Regions from separate parts of the Diaphorobacter sp. ED-3 genome, predicted to be linked through region 1. Evidence: riboswitches for the same ligand, from Rfam matches in the RefSeq annotation. Region 1 holds a riboswitch; each other region holds the start of a gene.
What was found. Region 1 has a riboswitch for glycine ahead of gcvT (glycine cleavage system aminomethyltransferase GcvT). Riboswitches for the same ligand answer to the same signal wherever they lie in the genome.

Region 1 (5,168 bases):
CGACCAGGTACAAAAACACCTCTCGCTGACGGGTCACGTGTACTCGCCCTGCATCTTCGTGATGAACAAGGCGGTGTTCGACAAGCTCTCACCCGCGGACAAGCAGGCCTTCATCGACGCCGCCAAGGAGGGCACCAAGGCCAACCGCGCTCGCGTGGACGAGGACGACGCCAAGGGCGTGGCCGACCTGCGCGCCAAGGGCATGACGGTGATCGACGATCTGGACAAGTCCAAGTTTGTCGCCGCGCTCGCGCCCGTGAACGCGCAGTTCGAGAAAGAGTTCGGCAAGGCCAACCTCGACAAGATCCGCAACTACAAGTGACGCTCACTTTTCAGTAGCTGCTACCGCCCGTGGATCATGTGCCACGGGCGTTTTTATTCATATTTTCGTGAGTGCGCATGAAAACCTTCTTCCTCTCCTGCGAGCGCTGGAGCACCGCCGTCGCCATGTGGGGCGCCTGCGCCATGCTGGCGCTGGCCTCGGCGCTCGGCATGTTCCAGATCCTGATGCGTTTCGTTTTCGAAGAGCCGGCCGAGTGGACCGAGGTGCTGATCCGCTTCAGCCTGATCTGGATGGTGTTTCTGGCGATTCCCATGGCATTCCGGCAGGGCGCCATGGTCAGCGTCGACGTGCTCTACCGCTGGAGCCCGCGCCCGCTGCGCCGCGTGCTGGACTGGGTGGTGTGCCTGGCAGCGCTGGCGCTCATCGCCGTGATCATCTGGTGGGGGTGGGACTACGCGCGCCGCGGCGGCGTGCAGTCGATGGCAGGGCTGGAGTCGGTTTCGATGTTCTGGGCCTATCTGGCCATGCCCGTGGGTGGGCTGTTCAGCATCCTCGGCATCGTGGGCAATCTGATCGACCCGCAGCGCCATGAACTGGAGACTGCCCAATGAGCGCCGCGCAGAGCCGCCTCAAGCAAGCGAGCGGCCCCCTCGGGGGGCGGCGGGTACATGAAATGACGCGCGTTGGGGCCCTATGACCACGGTCATGATCTCCACCATGGTGCTGTGCTTCGCGCTCACCATCTCCGTGGCCGTCTCCATCGGGCTGGCCTCCATCCTGGGCATCCAGGTGGCGAACGCCAACATGCTGATCTCCGTGAAGGAGATGTTCGCCTCCATCAACAAGTTTCCGCTCGCAGCCATTCCGTTCTTCATCCTGGCGGGCAACCTCATGGAGACCGGCGGCATCTCGCGACGGCTCGTGGAGTTTGCCAAGAGCATCGTGGGCGGCGTGCAGGGCGGCCTGCCCATGACCTGCGTGCTCACCTGCATGATCTTCGCGGCCGTCTCAGGGTCATCGGTGGCGACCACGTTCGCCATCGGCGCCATCCTGATTCCTGCGCTCATCAAGCATGGCTACCCCACCAGCTACGCGGCCGCGCTGCAGGCCACCAGTGCCGAGCTGGGTGTGATCATCCCTCCATCCATCCCCATGATCCTGTACGGTGTGGCGGCCGAGGTGTCGATTGGTGAGCTGTTCATTGCCGGCTTCGGCCCCGGCATCCTCATCAGCGGTGCGCTGATGCTGTTCGTCTGGGTGTATTGCAAGTACAAGGGCTGGGGCAAGCATGACGGCGACGGGCGCATGCCCTTCGGCCGCGCGCTGCTGCAGGCGGGCTGGGCACTGCTGATGCCAGTCATCATCCTGGGCGGCATCTACGGCGGCGTGTTCACGCCCACCGAGGCCTCTGCCGTGGCCGTGTTCTACGCGCTGGTGGTGGGCATGCTGATCTACCGCGAGATCCGCGTCGCGGACCTGTTCGCCATCCTGCGCAAGTCGGCCATCTCGTCGGCGGTGATCATGTTCATCATTGCCAATGCGGGCCTGTTTGCCTTCCTCATCACGCGCGCTGGCGTGCCGGACGCCATCGGCCGCTGGCTGCAGGAGGTGCTGCAGTCGCCCGCGCTGTTCCTGCTGGGCGTGAATGCCGCGCTGTTCGTGATCGGCATGTTCATCGAGACCAGCGCCGCCATCATCGTGCTGGCGCCGATCCTGGCGCCGGTGGCCCAGCACTTCGGCGTGGACCCGGTGCACTTCGGGCTGATCATGGTGGTGAACCTGGCGCTCGGCATGATCACGCCGCCCTTTGGCGTGAACCTGTTCGCGGCATGCACGGTGGCGCGCATCTCCCTGGATCGCATCGTCGCCCACCTGTTGCCGTTCGTGGGCGTGGTCCTGCTGTGCCTCCTGGTCATCACCTACGTGCCATCGCTTTCACTGGCCCTGCGTGATCTCGTGTACGCAAAATAGATAGAATCCGTCCCGTCAGGAGAGAGTCCGCGCCCCCCAGGGCCGGGCCGCCGAAGGCGCAGGCAGCAGCCGAACGCTCAGGCAAAAGGACTGGCGACACGCCCGCAGGGATGCGGGTGTTTCCCTTGCTGGAGAGAGGCCGCAGCAGCATGCGGCCCACCGAAGGAGCAAGCCCCGCGACATGCCATGCAGGCGGGGTGAATCTCTCAGGTAAAGCGGACAGCGGGGCAAATCGGCGATCGAGAGATCGCTCCACCATTTGCCTTCGCCCATTGCCATGTCCGCCATGTCCGACCTGCTCACCACTCCCCTCAACGCCCTGCACATCGAACTGGGCGCCCGCATGGTGCCCTTCGCCGGCTACTCCATGCCCGTGCAATACCCCATGGGCCTGATGGCCGAGCACCACCACACGCGCACGGCGGCCGGCCTGTTTGACGTGTCGCACATGGGGCAGCTCAAGCTGGTCGGCCCTGACGCCGCAGCAGCATTCGAGACGCTGATGCCCGTGGACGTGGTCGACCTGCCCGTGGGCAAGCAGCGCTACGGCCTGCTCCTCAATGACGAGGGCGGCATCATCGACGACCTCATGTTCTTCCGCATGGCTCAGGGCGAACTCTTCGTGATCGTCAACGGCGCCTGCAAGGTGGGCGACATTGCCCACATCCAGGAGCGCATCGGCCAACGCTGCCAGGTGATTCCCATGCCCGACCAGGCCCTGCTCGCGCTGCAGGGCCCACAGGCGGCTGCGGTGCTCGCGCGTCTGGCACCAGGCGTGGACAAACTGGTGTTCATGACCGGCGGGCATTTCGACATCGCCGGGGCGCAGTGCTTCGTGACGCGCAGCGGCTACACCGGAGAGGACGGCTTCGAGATCTCGGTGCCCGCCACGCAGGCCGAGGCCCTGGCGCGCACGCTGCTGGCCCAGCCCGAGGTCAAGCCCATCGGCCTGGGCGCACGCAATTCGCTGCGCCTGGAAGCCGGCTTGTGCCTATATGGCAACGACATCGACACCACCACCACCCCACCCGAAGCCGGCCTGAACTGGGCCATCCAGAAGGTGCGCCGTACAGGCGGCGCGCGCGCTGGCGGTTTTCCCGGTGCCGACAAGATGCTGGCCCAGATCGACAGCCCGGCCACCCTCACGCGCAAGCGCGTGGGCCTGGTGGCGCTGGAGCGCGTGCCCGTGCGTGAGCACACCGAGTTGCAAAACGAGTCGGGCGAGCGCATCGGCGAAGTCACCAGCGGCCTGCTGGCCCCCACTGCCGACAAGCCCATCGCCCTGGCCTACGTAATGCCCGCCCATGCCGCCCCCGGCACCCGTGTGAACGCCATGGTGCGCGGCAAGGCCGTGCCCATGGAAGTGGCTGCCACGCCCTTTGTTCCCACACGCTACTACCGCGGCTGAATTCACCACGGCGAACTGCCACCGCGCCCAGGTCAGCCCGGCTACAGTGCGGGCTGACCACTCTCAAACCTTTTCCTTCCACCTCTTCTTCCCGGAGCCCCTCATGAGCATCCAGTTTTCCAAAGACCATGAATGGATCAACGCAGCCGACCCGGCCGCGGCCGTCGTCGGCATCACCGTCCACGCGCAGGATGCGTTGGGCGATGTGGTGTTCGTGGACCTGCCCGCGGTGGGCACCACCTTTGCCCAGGGCGACGTGGCCGGTGTGGTCGAGTCCGTCAAGGCCGCTGCCGATGTCTACATGCCCGTGTCCGGCGAAATCGTCGAGGTCAACGAGGCCTTGCGCGCCGACCCGTCCCTGGCCAACTCCGACCCGCTGGGCGCCGGCTGGTTCTTCAAGGTCAAGCTCAGCGACGCCGGCCAGCTCGCCGGCCTGATGGACGAAACGGCCTATACCGCCTTCGCCCAGAACGCCTGATGCACCCGCGGCGCCGTGCACACGGCGCCGCCGCACCGCCCCATCGCTCTTGAGACTGGTCCCTCGCCATGCAGATGCCCTCCCCCCTGCCCCTGGCGGCGCTTGAAAACGCCGCTGAATTCCTGCCCCGCCACATTGGCATCGACGCCGCCGACGAAGCACACATGCTGTCGGTGATCGGCGAGGCCTCGCGCCGAGCGCTCATTGATTCCATCGTGCCGCGCTCCATTGCGCGCCAGCGCCCCATGGACCTGCCCGCGCCGGCCACCGAGGCCGCAGCGCTGGCTGAACTCCAGGCCATTGCGTCGAAGAACCGCATCCTCAAGAGCTTCATCGGCCAGGGCTACTACGGCACGCACACGCCGGGCGTCATCCTGCGCAACGTACTGGAAAACCCTGCCTGGTACACGGCCTACACGCCCTACCAGGCCGAGATCTCCCAGGGCCGCATGGAGGCGCTGCTCAACTTCCAGACCATGGTGTGCGACCTCACGGCCATGCCCATCGCCAACGCCTCCATGCTCGACGAGGCCACCGCTGCCGCCGAGGCCATGACGCTGGCCAAGCGCTCGGTCAAGTCCAAGAGCGACGTCTTCATCGTGGCAGGCGATGCGCACCCGCAGACCATCGAAGTCATCCAGACCCGCGCCGCCCCCATCGGCATCACCGTGGTGGTGGCCAATTCCCAGGAGGAATGGCAGGCGGCCCTGGCCGGCGACTTCTTCGCCGCCCTCATCCAGTACCCTGCCAGCAGCGGCTGGGTGCAGGACTGGCAGGCCGACGTGGACGCCATCCACGCCAAGCAGGCCGCCGCCATCTTCGCTACCGACCTGCTGGCGCTCACGCTGCTCAAGGCCCCCGGCGAGTGGGACGCCGACATCGTGGTGGGCTCCACCCAGCGCTTTGGCATGCCCATGGGCGCCGGCGGACCGCACGCCGCCTTCATGGCCTGCCGCGACGAATTCAAGCGCAGTCTGCCCGGCCGCCTGGTGGGCGTGAGCGTGGACGTGCACGGCAAGCCTGCCTAC
Region 2 (5,168 bases), 2.0 Mb from region 1:
GTGTTTCGCAACTTTTCCAAGGTTTAGTGCACTTTTGCTACGTTTGTGAGCCATCTTACTTCCCAAACGTTACACGTTACGAATAGCAAGCGAACTAAAACCTGTGGAAGTTCAAAGCTACATGGGAGGGGCGTCCAGATTCTGGACGGTTCAGCATTGAGTTGATCAACTTATTGGAGTTGAATAAGCAGGTCAATTTCCAGCGCAGGAGTAGATTTTGCAATTGGCGCTTTAAACAAGCAGGGGAAAAGTTAGGGAAATCCTGCAAAACTTCCCCCGATGTTTGGTAGGAGTCAGCAGGCGATGGCAATCTCACGGCCATGAAGCAAAGCAGCCTTGATCTGAGCCTGAGTACCAAGAAGACCCGCAAGCAGGAGCTTCTTGCCCAGATGGATCTGGTGGTTCCCTGGGCTGCGTTGGTCGAGCTCATCACGCCGTATTACCCCGAAGGCAAGAACGGTCGCCCACCCTTTGCACTGGAGACCATGCTGCGCATCCACTGCATGCAACAGTGGTTCACCCTGTCAGATCTGGCGATGGAAGAAGCCTTCTTTGACACCCCGATCTACCGAGAGTTTGCCCAGCTCGATGCCCATGGACGAATACCGGATGAGAGCACCATCCTGAGGTTTCGCCATCGGCTGGAGAAACATAAGCTGGCCGATCAGATTCTGGCCACCGTCAATGATCTGCTGGCAGCCCAGGGCTTGCTGCTCAAGGCCGGAACAGCCGTGGATGCCACCTTGATTGCAGCACCGAGTTCCACCAAGAACAAGGGCAGAAAGCGCGATCCAGAGATGCACTCCAGCCAAAAGGGCAACGAGTGGCACTTTGGCATGAAGGCCCATATCGGCGTGGACGCGGACTCTGGGCTGGTGCACACCGTCATCGGCACCTCGGGCAACGTGTCTGATGTGGTGGAAGGCAACAGTTTGCTCCATGGTCAGGAGACAGACGTCTTTGGGGATGCGGGCTACCAAGGCGCACACAAGCGCCCCGATGCCAGCAAAGACGTCACTTGGCATGTGGCGATGCGCCCAGGCAAACGCAAAGAGCTGGACAAAGAGAACAACCCCGTTGATGCGCTCATAGACCAAGTGGAGAAGATCAAGGCCAGCATCCGGGCCAAGGTGGAACACCCCTTCAGGGTGATCAAACGACAGTTTGGCTATACCAAGGTGCGTTACCGGGGGCTCAAGAAGAACACGTTGCAGCTCAAGACGCTGTTTGCACTATCGAACCTGTGGATGGTGCGCCACCAACTGCTGGCGGCGCAGGGATGAGTGCGTCTGCAAACAGGCCAGAGGCCGCAAAAGCGGCGCGAATGACCAGAAATGGCGTGAGAAATGGCGCGAAGACGCGAGCAAAACGGCTGCAATTGCGCCATCTAAAAAAACGGACCGGTAGCACTTACTAATCCGAGTTGTTCAGGACATCCTTAGACGCTTTGCTTAGTGCGCGAATCAAAAAAATTTTTTTGAGACCATGCACTGACATCGAACTGTGACAGCCCTAATTATTCGAGCTCAATTTTTAAAGTCGAACTGTTGTAGACCAGTAGCCTATAAAATTAAAAACGTGGAATTTACAGTGCGATTGAATTTGCTTTAGCTATGAAAACTTTAAATTGGTGACATAAATTTTCAATGTATTTACTTCAATCATGGGGGGACACCCTACATTTGATAGTCGAGTTGTTAGCGACCGCTGCATTTGCGTTGTCTGGACTGATGAAAGCTGCGGGTAAAAAGCTCGATGCGGTGGGCATTTGTGTTGTGGCTTTTCTGGCAGCTTTTGGAGGTGGCACCTTGCGCGACTTGCTGCTTGATCAACGCCCGTTTTTTTGGGTGCAACATACCGAAATGCTTTGGGGCGTATTGGCCTTGTGCGTATTTGCTATGGTCTTCATGCGACAGCGGCATTTTGAAGTAACTGAAAGAACAATACTCTGGCCCGACGCGCTGGGCTTGGGACTATTTACTGCGACGGGAGTTCACCTCGCCTTGCAGTCACTCATGCCGCCAGTAGTCGCCGTCTTAATGGGCCTGATCACGGGTGTTTTTGGTGGTGTGCTGCGTGACATGGTTTGCAATGAAATTCCCACGGCTTTCAAAGACCACCGCCCCTACGCGGTGTGTTCTTTTGCTGGTGGCTGGACTTACGTGGTCCTTTGGACATTAGATGCTCCAGACTGGATGGCCTTACTGGGGTGCTTATTTGTTACTGTGTGCCTTCGCGCACTGGCACTGTGGCGCAACTGGCAACTGCCGGCTTGGCGGGCTTGAATGTTAAAAAACTATAACCAATGATGAGGTTGTTTAATTTTTTAGAAAATCACCAACTAAGTTAAGAAAAAAAGCAGTAGAGAGCCGCAAGACCCCTACTGCTTATTATTTTGAACTCTAAATGTTGCCAGCAGCAACTGCATGCAAGTTCATTGAATATCCTGATTTCTTTGCTGCAGCTTTGACGATGGTGTCTGACACCAGCTCAGCTGTCACGGCTGATAACGTCCAACCCAAGTGCCCATGCCCGGTGTTGTAAAAAACATTGGGAGTTCTACCTTGACCCACCCGAGGCATCATGTTGGGCATCATAGGGCGCAAGCCTGCCCAAGGCACTACAGAGCGTGTGTTAACGCGGGGAAAACATTGTTCCACCCATTCAATCAATGGGCGGATGCGGTCTGCGCGAATGTCACGGTTCACGCCATTGAATTCGGCAGTGCCTGCAACGCGGAAACGGTTGAGGCCTAAGCGGCTGGTGACCAACTTGGTTTCGTCATCCAGTAAGCTCACGGTGGGGGCACCCAATTGACTTTCTTCATCGTTCAAGTTGACGGTGATGGAGTAGCCTTTGACGGGGTAGATGTTCACGCGATCGCCTAGCTGAGCTGCAAAGTCACGGCTGCCCACTCCTGCACACACCACCACGCTATCAAAGGTATGCAGGCTTGGGGTGGCGTCTTGTTGTGTCACGGTGATGACAGCTTGTTGGCCATCGCTTTGAATCGACGTCACATCTTGACCATACAGCGTGTGCACGCCGAGTCGTGATGCCGCATTTGCTAGTCCATTGGTGAATTTGTGAATGTCTCCCGTGGAATCGCTCTCAGTGAAGTAGCCACCGTAGTAGGTGCCTGCCAATGTCGGCTCGATGGCTTTCATTTCAGCTGGGGTCACGGCATAGCGAGGTAGGCCCCCCTTGGCCAGCATGACTGACACTTTGCCTGCATGGTCGAACCCTTTTTTGTCACGGTAAATGTGCAGGATGCCTTCCTTCTTCAGGTCGAAATCAATGCCTTCTTCCTGCGCCCAAGTAAACAAGTGTTTGCGGGCTGCGACTGCTAAGCGAGCTGTCTCAACCGTGTTGCGCTCGTAATGGGGCATCGCAGCAATGAACTCTGCAAACCAGGAGAGTTTGTGCCACGTAGGTGCTGGGTTGACCAGCAGCGGCGCATCACTTTTGAGCATCCACTTTAGCCCTTTGAGGATGGTGGACCAATGCGTCCAAACTTCTGCATTAGATGCAGAGAGTTGCCCTCCGTTTGCGAATGATGTTTCCATCGCAGCATAGCGATGGCGTTCAAACAAGGTAACGGAAAAGCCGCGTTTTGCCAAGGCATAAGCTGTTGTGACGCCCGTGATGCCGCCGCCAATAACTGCGATTGTTTTCATAGTGAATGAGCTTTCAAAAACGTCAAAGTGTTGAGCACCAACAAGCCCTGTGCATGGCTGGTGCACCCCCTCTGTTTAGAACCTGAGAGATTCGTGGTCCATCGTGTTCAATGCAACCACTTGCTCCTGCGGTGTGCCGGGTGACTAAGACCAGCAACTCTTCAGAGATATCAACGATTCAAACCGGTCCTTTTGCCTGAGAGTTTCCGGGGTGGTTGCTCCTTCGGCGTCGCGATTTAACGCGATCTCTCCCGATCTGAATTTCATAAAAAAACTACGCCAGAAAGCGCTCAGTCAACGCGACCCAGAACGCAGCACCCACAGGTATGTTGCGGTCTTCAAAATCGTAATTGGGGTTGTGCACCATGCAGGCCCCGTGACCTCCGTTAGTTGCATCGCCATTCCCGATGAATAGATAGCTGCCTGGCACTTTGTCGAGCATGTAGGCGAAGTCTTCACTGGCGGTGAGCGGTTCAGTTTGGAGCACCACGTTATCTGCGCCTACCAACGCCACCGCCACTTCGCGGGCTATTCCCGTCTCAATAGGGGTATTGACCAGCACCGGGTAACCGGGCAAAAACTCGACTTTTGCGGTCACGCCAAAACTTTTCGCCTGTAACTCAACGAGCTCCACAATGCGATTGCGCAACAACTCTCGCACATCCCGATCCAGCGCCCGTACGCTAAGCTTTAACGTGGCGTTTTGGGGGATGACGTTGTTGACCACACCCGACTGAAAAGAGCCGACCGTGATCACGGCCATGTGCAGTGGGGGTACGTTGCGTGAAACGATGGTTTGTAGCGCCATGACAATTGCCGAACCCGCAACGACCGGGTCAGCACTCTGGTGCGGCATGGCACCATGGCCGCCTTTACCTTCAATGTGCACCAGAATGTTTTCGCTGGACGCCATGGTTGCGCCTTCGCGCAATAACAACTGACCTGGCCGAAAGCCCGGCAGGTTGTGCATGGCAAAGATTGCGTCGCAGGGGAAGCGGTCAAACAGGCCGTCTTCAATCATCTTGCGCGCCCCCCCAAGCTTTCTTCAGCGGGCTGAAAGATCAAATTCAGCGTGCCATCAAACGTGGTGGACTTTGCAATATGTTCGGCCGCAGCCAGCAGCATTGCGGTGTGTCCGTCGTGGCCGCAGGCATGCATCAAACCCGCATGGCAACTGGCATGGGGCAGCCTCAGTCCTGATCGGTGTGCGTTTGCAGCCAGGCAAGTGGCGGCATGCCGACGCGGTGGGTGAAAGCGCGGGTAAGCGCTACAGCGCTGGCGTAACCCACCATGGGCGCAATGGACTTGAGCGGCTTGCCTCGTTTGAGCAAACCCTTGACTACTGTGATGCGCCAGGCCGTGAGGTAGTCGAGCGCGGTCAGGCCCGACACCTCTCGAAAGTGATTGGCAAAGCGTGCGCGCGACATGCCTGCGGTTTCGGCCAACGATTCCAGCGTCCATGCATGGCCGGGCCGGTCGTGCATGGACGTG
Region 3 (5,168 bases), 1.3 Mb from region 1:
GAAGGCCTGGTGGCGGTGGACGTGCAGGCCCCCGCCGGCCACGCCACCTGGCTGGCGCGCCGCGTGGTGCTGGCCACGGGCCGCGACGGCCTGGGCGGCCCGCAGATCCCTGCCTTCATGCACGGCGTGCGCCACGCCGCACAGGGCGGCCTGTGGGCGCATTCGTCCGATGTGCTGGACTACGCCACGCTCAAGGGCAAGCGCGTGGGCGTGATCGGCATGGGCTCGTCCGCCATGGACAGCGCCGGCACGGCGCTGGAATGCGGCGCCGCCAGCGTGGACCTGATCGCGCGCCGCGCGGTGATGCCCACGGTGAACAAGTCCAAGGGCTCGGGCGTGCCCGGCCTCACGCAGGGGCACCACGACCTGCCCGACGCATGGAAGTGGCGCATCCGCCATTACATCAACGTGCAGCAGGTGCCGCCGCCGCACGGCAGCACGCTGCGCGTGTCGCGGCACGCCCATGCGTTCTTCCACTTCGGTTGCGCGGTGCAGGGCGTCACGCAGGTGGGCGACGCGCTGCACGTGGCGACGGCCAAGGGCACGTTTGCGTTCGACTTCCTGGTCCTCGCCACAGGCTTCGTGATCGACTGGGCACAAAAGCCCGAGTTCGCGCCGTTTGCGCGCCATGTGCGCACCTGGGGCGAGCGCTACCAGCCGCCCGCCGGCGATGAAGACCGCGAACTGTCCGACTCGCCCGACCTCGGCCCGGTGTTCGAATTCCGCGAGAAAGCCGCCGGCGCCTGCCCTGGCCTGGACCGCATCCACTGCTTCTGCTACCCGGCGGCGCTGTCACACGGCACGGTGTCGGGCGACATCCCCGCCATCAGCGACGGCGCACGGCGCCTGGCCAGCGGCATCGCCGGCCTGCTGTACCGCGAGGACGTGGAGCACCACTTCGCCGCGCTGCAGGCCTATGCCGAGCCCGAACTGCTCGGCGACGAATGGACGCCCGCCGACACCTCCCAACGCATCCTGCCTTCGCCATGACCGACACCATCGACCAACTCGCCCGCCTGGGCCATGCCCCCCATGCCCAGGCCGCGCGCCAACAGCGCGCCAAGGCCATCACCGCCACCCAGGCCTGCGAAGACCTGCTGCTCGCGCCCGCACTGCCCGGGGGCCTGGCGCTGGCCGAGCGCCTGTCCGTGGCCCAGGCCGTGGCGGCCGCCAGCGGCGTGGCAACGCTGGCCGACCATTACGGCGCGCGCCTGGCCGGCCTGCCAGCCCCGCTGGCGGATGCGCGCTGGCAAGCCATCACGCATTTCACGCAGCTGCTGGCCACGCAGCCCGCCGCGGCCGACCGCGCGGCCCTGCTCGCCCTGCCCCAGGCGGGCCTCGCCACGCCGGACGTGGTGCTGCTCGCGCAGCTCATCGGCTTCGTGGCCTACCAGGCGCGGTTGGTGGCCGGCGTGGCGGCGCTGGCCACCCTCGGCCCCGCGGGCACCGCAGCCGCGCCGGTCGCACCCGCCACGCCAGAAGCGCCCTTCGTGCACCCCGCCAACCTGCCCCCGCCCGGCGAGCCGCTGCGCCTGGCCGGCTACACCAGCGAGACGCTGGACTGGAAGGCCTGGCTGCCCGTGGTGGACCCCGCAACCGCCAGCGCCGAGCAGAACGCCGTGCTGGACGCCAGCCACCCCAAGGCACGCACGTCGGACTTCTACCTCGTGCTGGCGCACCAGCCCCGCGTGCTCGCCGAGCGCTCGGAGGCGTTCAACGCCATCATGTACGCGCCTGGCGGCCTGCCGCGCGCAGAGCGCGAGGTGGCCACCACCGTGGTCTCGCGCATCAACGGCTGCGTGTACTGCGCGTCGGTGCATGCGCAGCGCTTCGAGCAGCTGGCCAAGCGCAACGACGTGATCGCGCAGATCTTCGCCGACCCCGACAGCGCCGGCACCAACGCCCGCGAACGCGCCCTGGCGCAGGCCAGCGCCGCGCTCACGCGCGCGCCCGGTGCATTCGGGCCGCAGCACATCGCGCCGCTGCGCGCCGCGGGCCTGAGCAACCTGGAAATCCTGGACACGGTGCACGCCGCCGCGCTGTTCGCCTGGGCCAACCGCCTCATGCTCAACCTGGGCGAAGCGGTCTACCCCTGAGCATGCACGCAGCGCCCCGCCCTGAGAGCGTGTTCATGGTCTGAGGGTTAGCCCGCTGGGGACGCCGCGCCCGCGCCGCTACGATGGCCGGCGCAGGAGAGCAAACGGCTGCATGCCGTTTCACCGAAGGCGCAAACTCCCATACACGCTCAGGTTCCGTACTGCACACCCACACAGCCGTCTGGAGAGCCGCCACGCCCGCCGTGGCGCACCGAAGGAGCAAGTGCCGCGCACGGTCCCGCGCGGCATGAATCTCTCAGGTACCAAGGACAGGGGGAGCGGCAGCCAGGCCATGTCGTGCCCGCTGTTCGCTATTCATTCAATAGCTGCTCGCGCGCGCCCTGCCTGCGCAAACCTTGAAAAAGGCTTGTAAACCATGCGCGTGATCGTTCTCGGCGCCGGCGTCGTCGGCACCACCTCTGCGTACTTCCTCCAGCAACTCGGCCACGAGGTCACCGTCATCGACCGGCAGGCTGTGCCCGGTGCGGAAACCAGCTTCGCCAACGGCGGCCAGATCTCGGTCAGCCACGCCGAGCCCTGGGCCAACCCCGGCGCGCCGCTCAAGGTGCTGCAGTGGCTGGGCAAAGAGGATGCGCCGCTGTTGTTTCGCCTGCGCGCGGACATGCGCCAGTGGCTTTGGGGCCTGCAATTCCTGCGCGAATGCACGCCCGCGCGCACGCGCCACAACATCGAGCAGATCGTGAGCCTGGGCAGCTACAGCCGCAGCACGCTGCAGCAACTGCGCACCGACACGGGCCTGCAGTACGACCAGCGCACGCAGGGCATCCTGCACTTCTACACCAGCGCCCAGGAGTTCGACGCCGCGCTGGCGCCCGCCGAGCAGATGCGTGCGCTGGGCTGCCACCGCCGCGTGGTGGATGCCGACGAGGCCGTGCGCATCGAGCCGGCCCTGGCCCACGTCCGCCCGCAGCTGGCGGGCGCCACCTACACGGCGGAGGACGAGTCCGGTGACGCCCACCTGTTCACGCGCGCGCTGGCCGGCGTGGCCCAGGCCGCGGGCGTGCAATTCCGCCTGGGTTGCCACATCACCGCGCTGCACCCGGCGGGCGGCGCCATCGACCATGTGGAGGTCACCAACGAGGCCGGCGGCTACGAGCGCTTGCGCGGCGACGCCTACGTGCTGGCGCTGGGCGCATTCAGCCCGCTGCTGGCCCAGCCCCTGGGCCTGCGCCTGCCGATCTACCCGGCCAAGGGCTATTCGGTGACGCTGCCGGTGCGCGACACGGCCGCCGCCTACCAGGTGAGCCTGACGGACGACGAGTACAAGCTGGTCTTCTCGCGCTACACCAGCGCGCAGGGCGACCGGCTGCGCATCGCGGGGACGGCCGAGCTCAACGGCTACGAGCGCGCACTGAACGCCGTGCGCTGCGAAGCCATCGTGCGGCGCGTGGAGCAGCTCTTTCCCGGCGCGGGCGATGCGAGCCAGGCGCAGTTCTGGAGCGGCCTGCGCCCCGCCACGCCGAGCAACGTGCCGCTGATCGGCAAGACGCGCTACGGCAACCTGTTCCTGAACACCGGCCACGGCACGCTGGGCTGGACCCACGCCTGCGGCTCGGGCAAGTCCATCGCGCGCATCGTGAGCGGGCTGGAGCCGGAGCTGGACTTCGCGTTCTGCGGCCTGCCGCGCCCTGCTGCGGCGCCCCGCCCCGCCGTCATCGGCGTTTGAGCAAGCGCCACGGCGCTATGCATTGCATAGCTGCTTGCGCTTGGTGGACGGGCGCTAGAGGCCAAAAAGGCTTATAAAGCCCCGTCCGGCGCGACGAACACCGTCAGCACGCCCGTGTAGCCATAGAGCCGGTGCGCGGCGATTTCGCCGCCGGCGAAGAAGCCCGCCAGGGGCACGTCGCCCAGCGCATGGCGCACGATCTGCAGCTCGGCGCTGGGCCCACCGAAGTGCGGCCCGCCGCGGCCCGAGCAACTCACATACAGCGCACCGCAAATGCGCCGGCCGCCCGTCGGCTCGGCATGCGGCGCGCTGCCTGCGGCGGGCAGCGCCTGCGCCTCTTCGAGCTGGGGCGATAGCTCCTCACGGATCTCGGCGCAGATGCGCATCAGGTCGGCACGGGCCGCGCCGACGTTGCGCTGGCAGAAGGCCAGGCGCATGCCCACCTCGACATGGTCACCCAGCGCCACGCCGCTGCGCGTCGCGTCCAGCCCGACGATGTGGCGCACGCGCGTGTCGGCGCCAAAGTGGCCCGTGCGCTGGCGCTGCGGTGCGTCCGCGTCCTCCAGCCCTGCCAGCGTGGCGCGCACGGCGCGCAGCGCGGCCTGGGCGTCGCCCTGCAGCGTCACGCCCAGCGTGTCCAGCAGCACGTCCAGCGCGGGCTCGCCGTCCAGCTCCAGCACCACGTTGTCCTGCGCGGCGGTGATGACCGCCTGCGCGCCGATGGGCTGGCAGCCCTGCGTGACGCGCGAGACCAGTTCCACCTGCGCATCAAAGGCCACGCCCGACAGGCCGCCGTGCAGCACGCCGTCGCCCTCGCCGCCGGCGGGCAGCGCCAGCTGCACCTGCGCCCCGCGGCTGGCCACCACGCCGCCAAACAGGTAGCCGCTACTGGTGCGGCCCGCCATCTCGGCCACCAGGTCCGCCAGTTCGGGTGTCTGCCCGTCCGCATGCACCAGCGCCGTGTGGGCCGCAAAGCCCGCCCCGGCCGCATCGCCGTGCGCCAGCGGCGCCACGCCCGAGAACACGCGGTAGTGCGCGCGCGGCAGGTCGCACAGCATCAGCGAGAGCGCGGGTTCATCGAAATATTCGACATTGTTGCCCGCCACGCCCACGCCGACCGCGCCTGCCCAGTCGGTGACCGTCGGCAGTTCGCGCCGCAGCAGGTCCAGCAGGGCCGCGGCATCGTCCGCGTAGTGGTCGGTGATGTAGAGCAGCCCCAGCGTGGGTGCACTGGCGTACTGGGGCAGCGCCATCTGCGCCCGCAGTTGCGCCAGCACCAGCACCGCGGCCATGTGCCACTGCGGATGGGTGGCGTGTGCGTTGGGAAAGAGTCTCATGTGTCAGCCCTGCGATGGGGTACAGGCGCCGCCGCGCAGCTCAACCTG

Region 2: another riboswitch for glycine. It lies ahead of PCQ86_RS02295 (D-amino acid dehydrogenase); the one in region 1 lies ahead of gcvT (glycine cleavage system aminomethyltransferase GcvT).
Region 3: another riboswitch for glycine. It lies ahead of PCQ86_RS18160 (D-amino acid dehydrogenase); the one in region 1 lies ahead of gcvT (glycine cleavage system aminomethyltransferase GcvT).

What each region holds. Positions count from the first base shown of each region.
Region 1 covers NZ_CP115182.1:2,479,891-2,485,058, forward strand. The annotation lists gene PCQ86_RS12140 (TRAP transporter substrate-binding protein) at 1-322, shown strand, start outside; gene PCQ86_RS12145 (TRAP transporter small permease) at 400-894, shown strand; gene PCQ86_RS12150 (TRAP transporter large permease) at 977-2,254, shown strand; glycine riboswitch at 2,261-2,353, shown strand; glycine riboswitch at 2,373-2,487, shown strand; gene gcvT (glycine cleavage system aminomethyltransferase GcvT) at 2,532-3,662, shown strand; gene gcvH (glycine cleavage system protein GcvH) at 3,766-4,140, shown strand; gene gcvP (aminomethyl-transferring glycine dehydrogenase) at 4,209-5,168, shown strand, end outside.
Region 2 covers NZ_CP115182.1:467,939-473,106, forward strand. The annotation lists gene PCQ86_RS02285 (IS5 family transposase) at 321-1,283, shown strand; gene PCQ86_RS02290 (trimeric intracellular cation channel family protein) at 1,647-2,285, shown strand; gene PCQ86_RS02295 (D-amino acid dehydrogenase) at 2,403-3,677, opposite strand; glycine riboswitch at 3,739-3,851, opposite strand; glycine riboswitch at 3,852-3,941, opposite strand; partial or broken gene PCQ86_RS02300 (amidohydrolase) at 3,952-4,865, opposite strand; gene PCQ86_RS02305 (AraC family transcriptional regulator) at 4,868-5,168, opposite strand, start outside.
Region 3 covers NZ_CP115182.1:3,760,333-3,765,500, forward strand. The annotation lists gene PCQ86_RS18150 (NAD(P)-binding domain-containing protein) at 1-990, shown strand, start outside; gene PCQ86_RS18155 (CMD domain-containing protein) at 987-2,096, shown strand; glycine riboswitch at 2,268-2,379, shown strand; gene PCQ86_RS18160 (D-amino acid dehydrogenase) at 2,473-3,783, shown strand; gene PCQ86_RS18165 (FIST signal transduction protein) at 3,855-5,120, opposite strand; gene PCQ86_RS18170 (PhaM family polyhydroxyalkanoate granule multifunctional regulatory protein) at 5,161-5,168, opposite strand, start outside.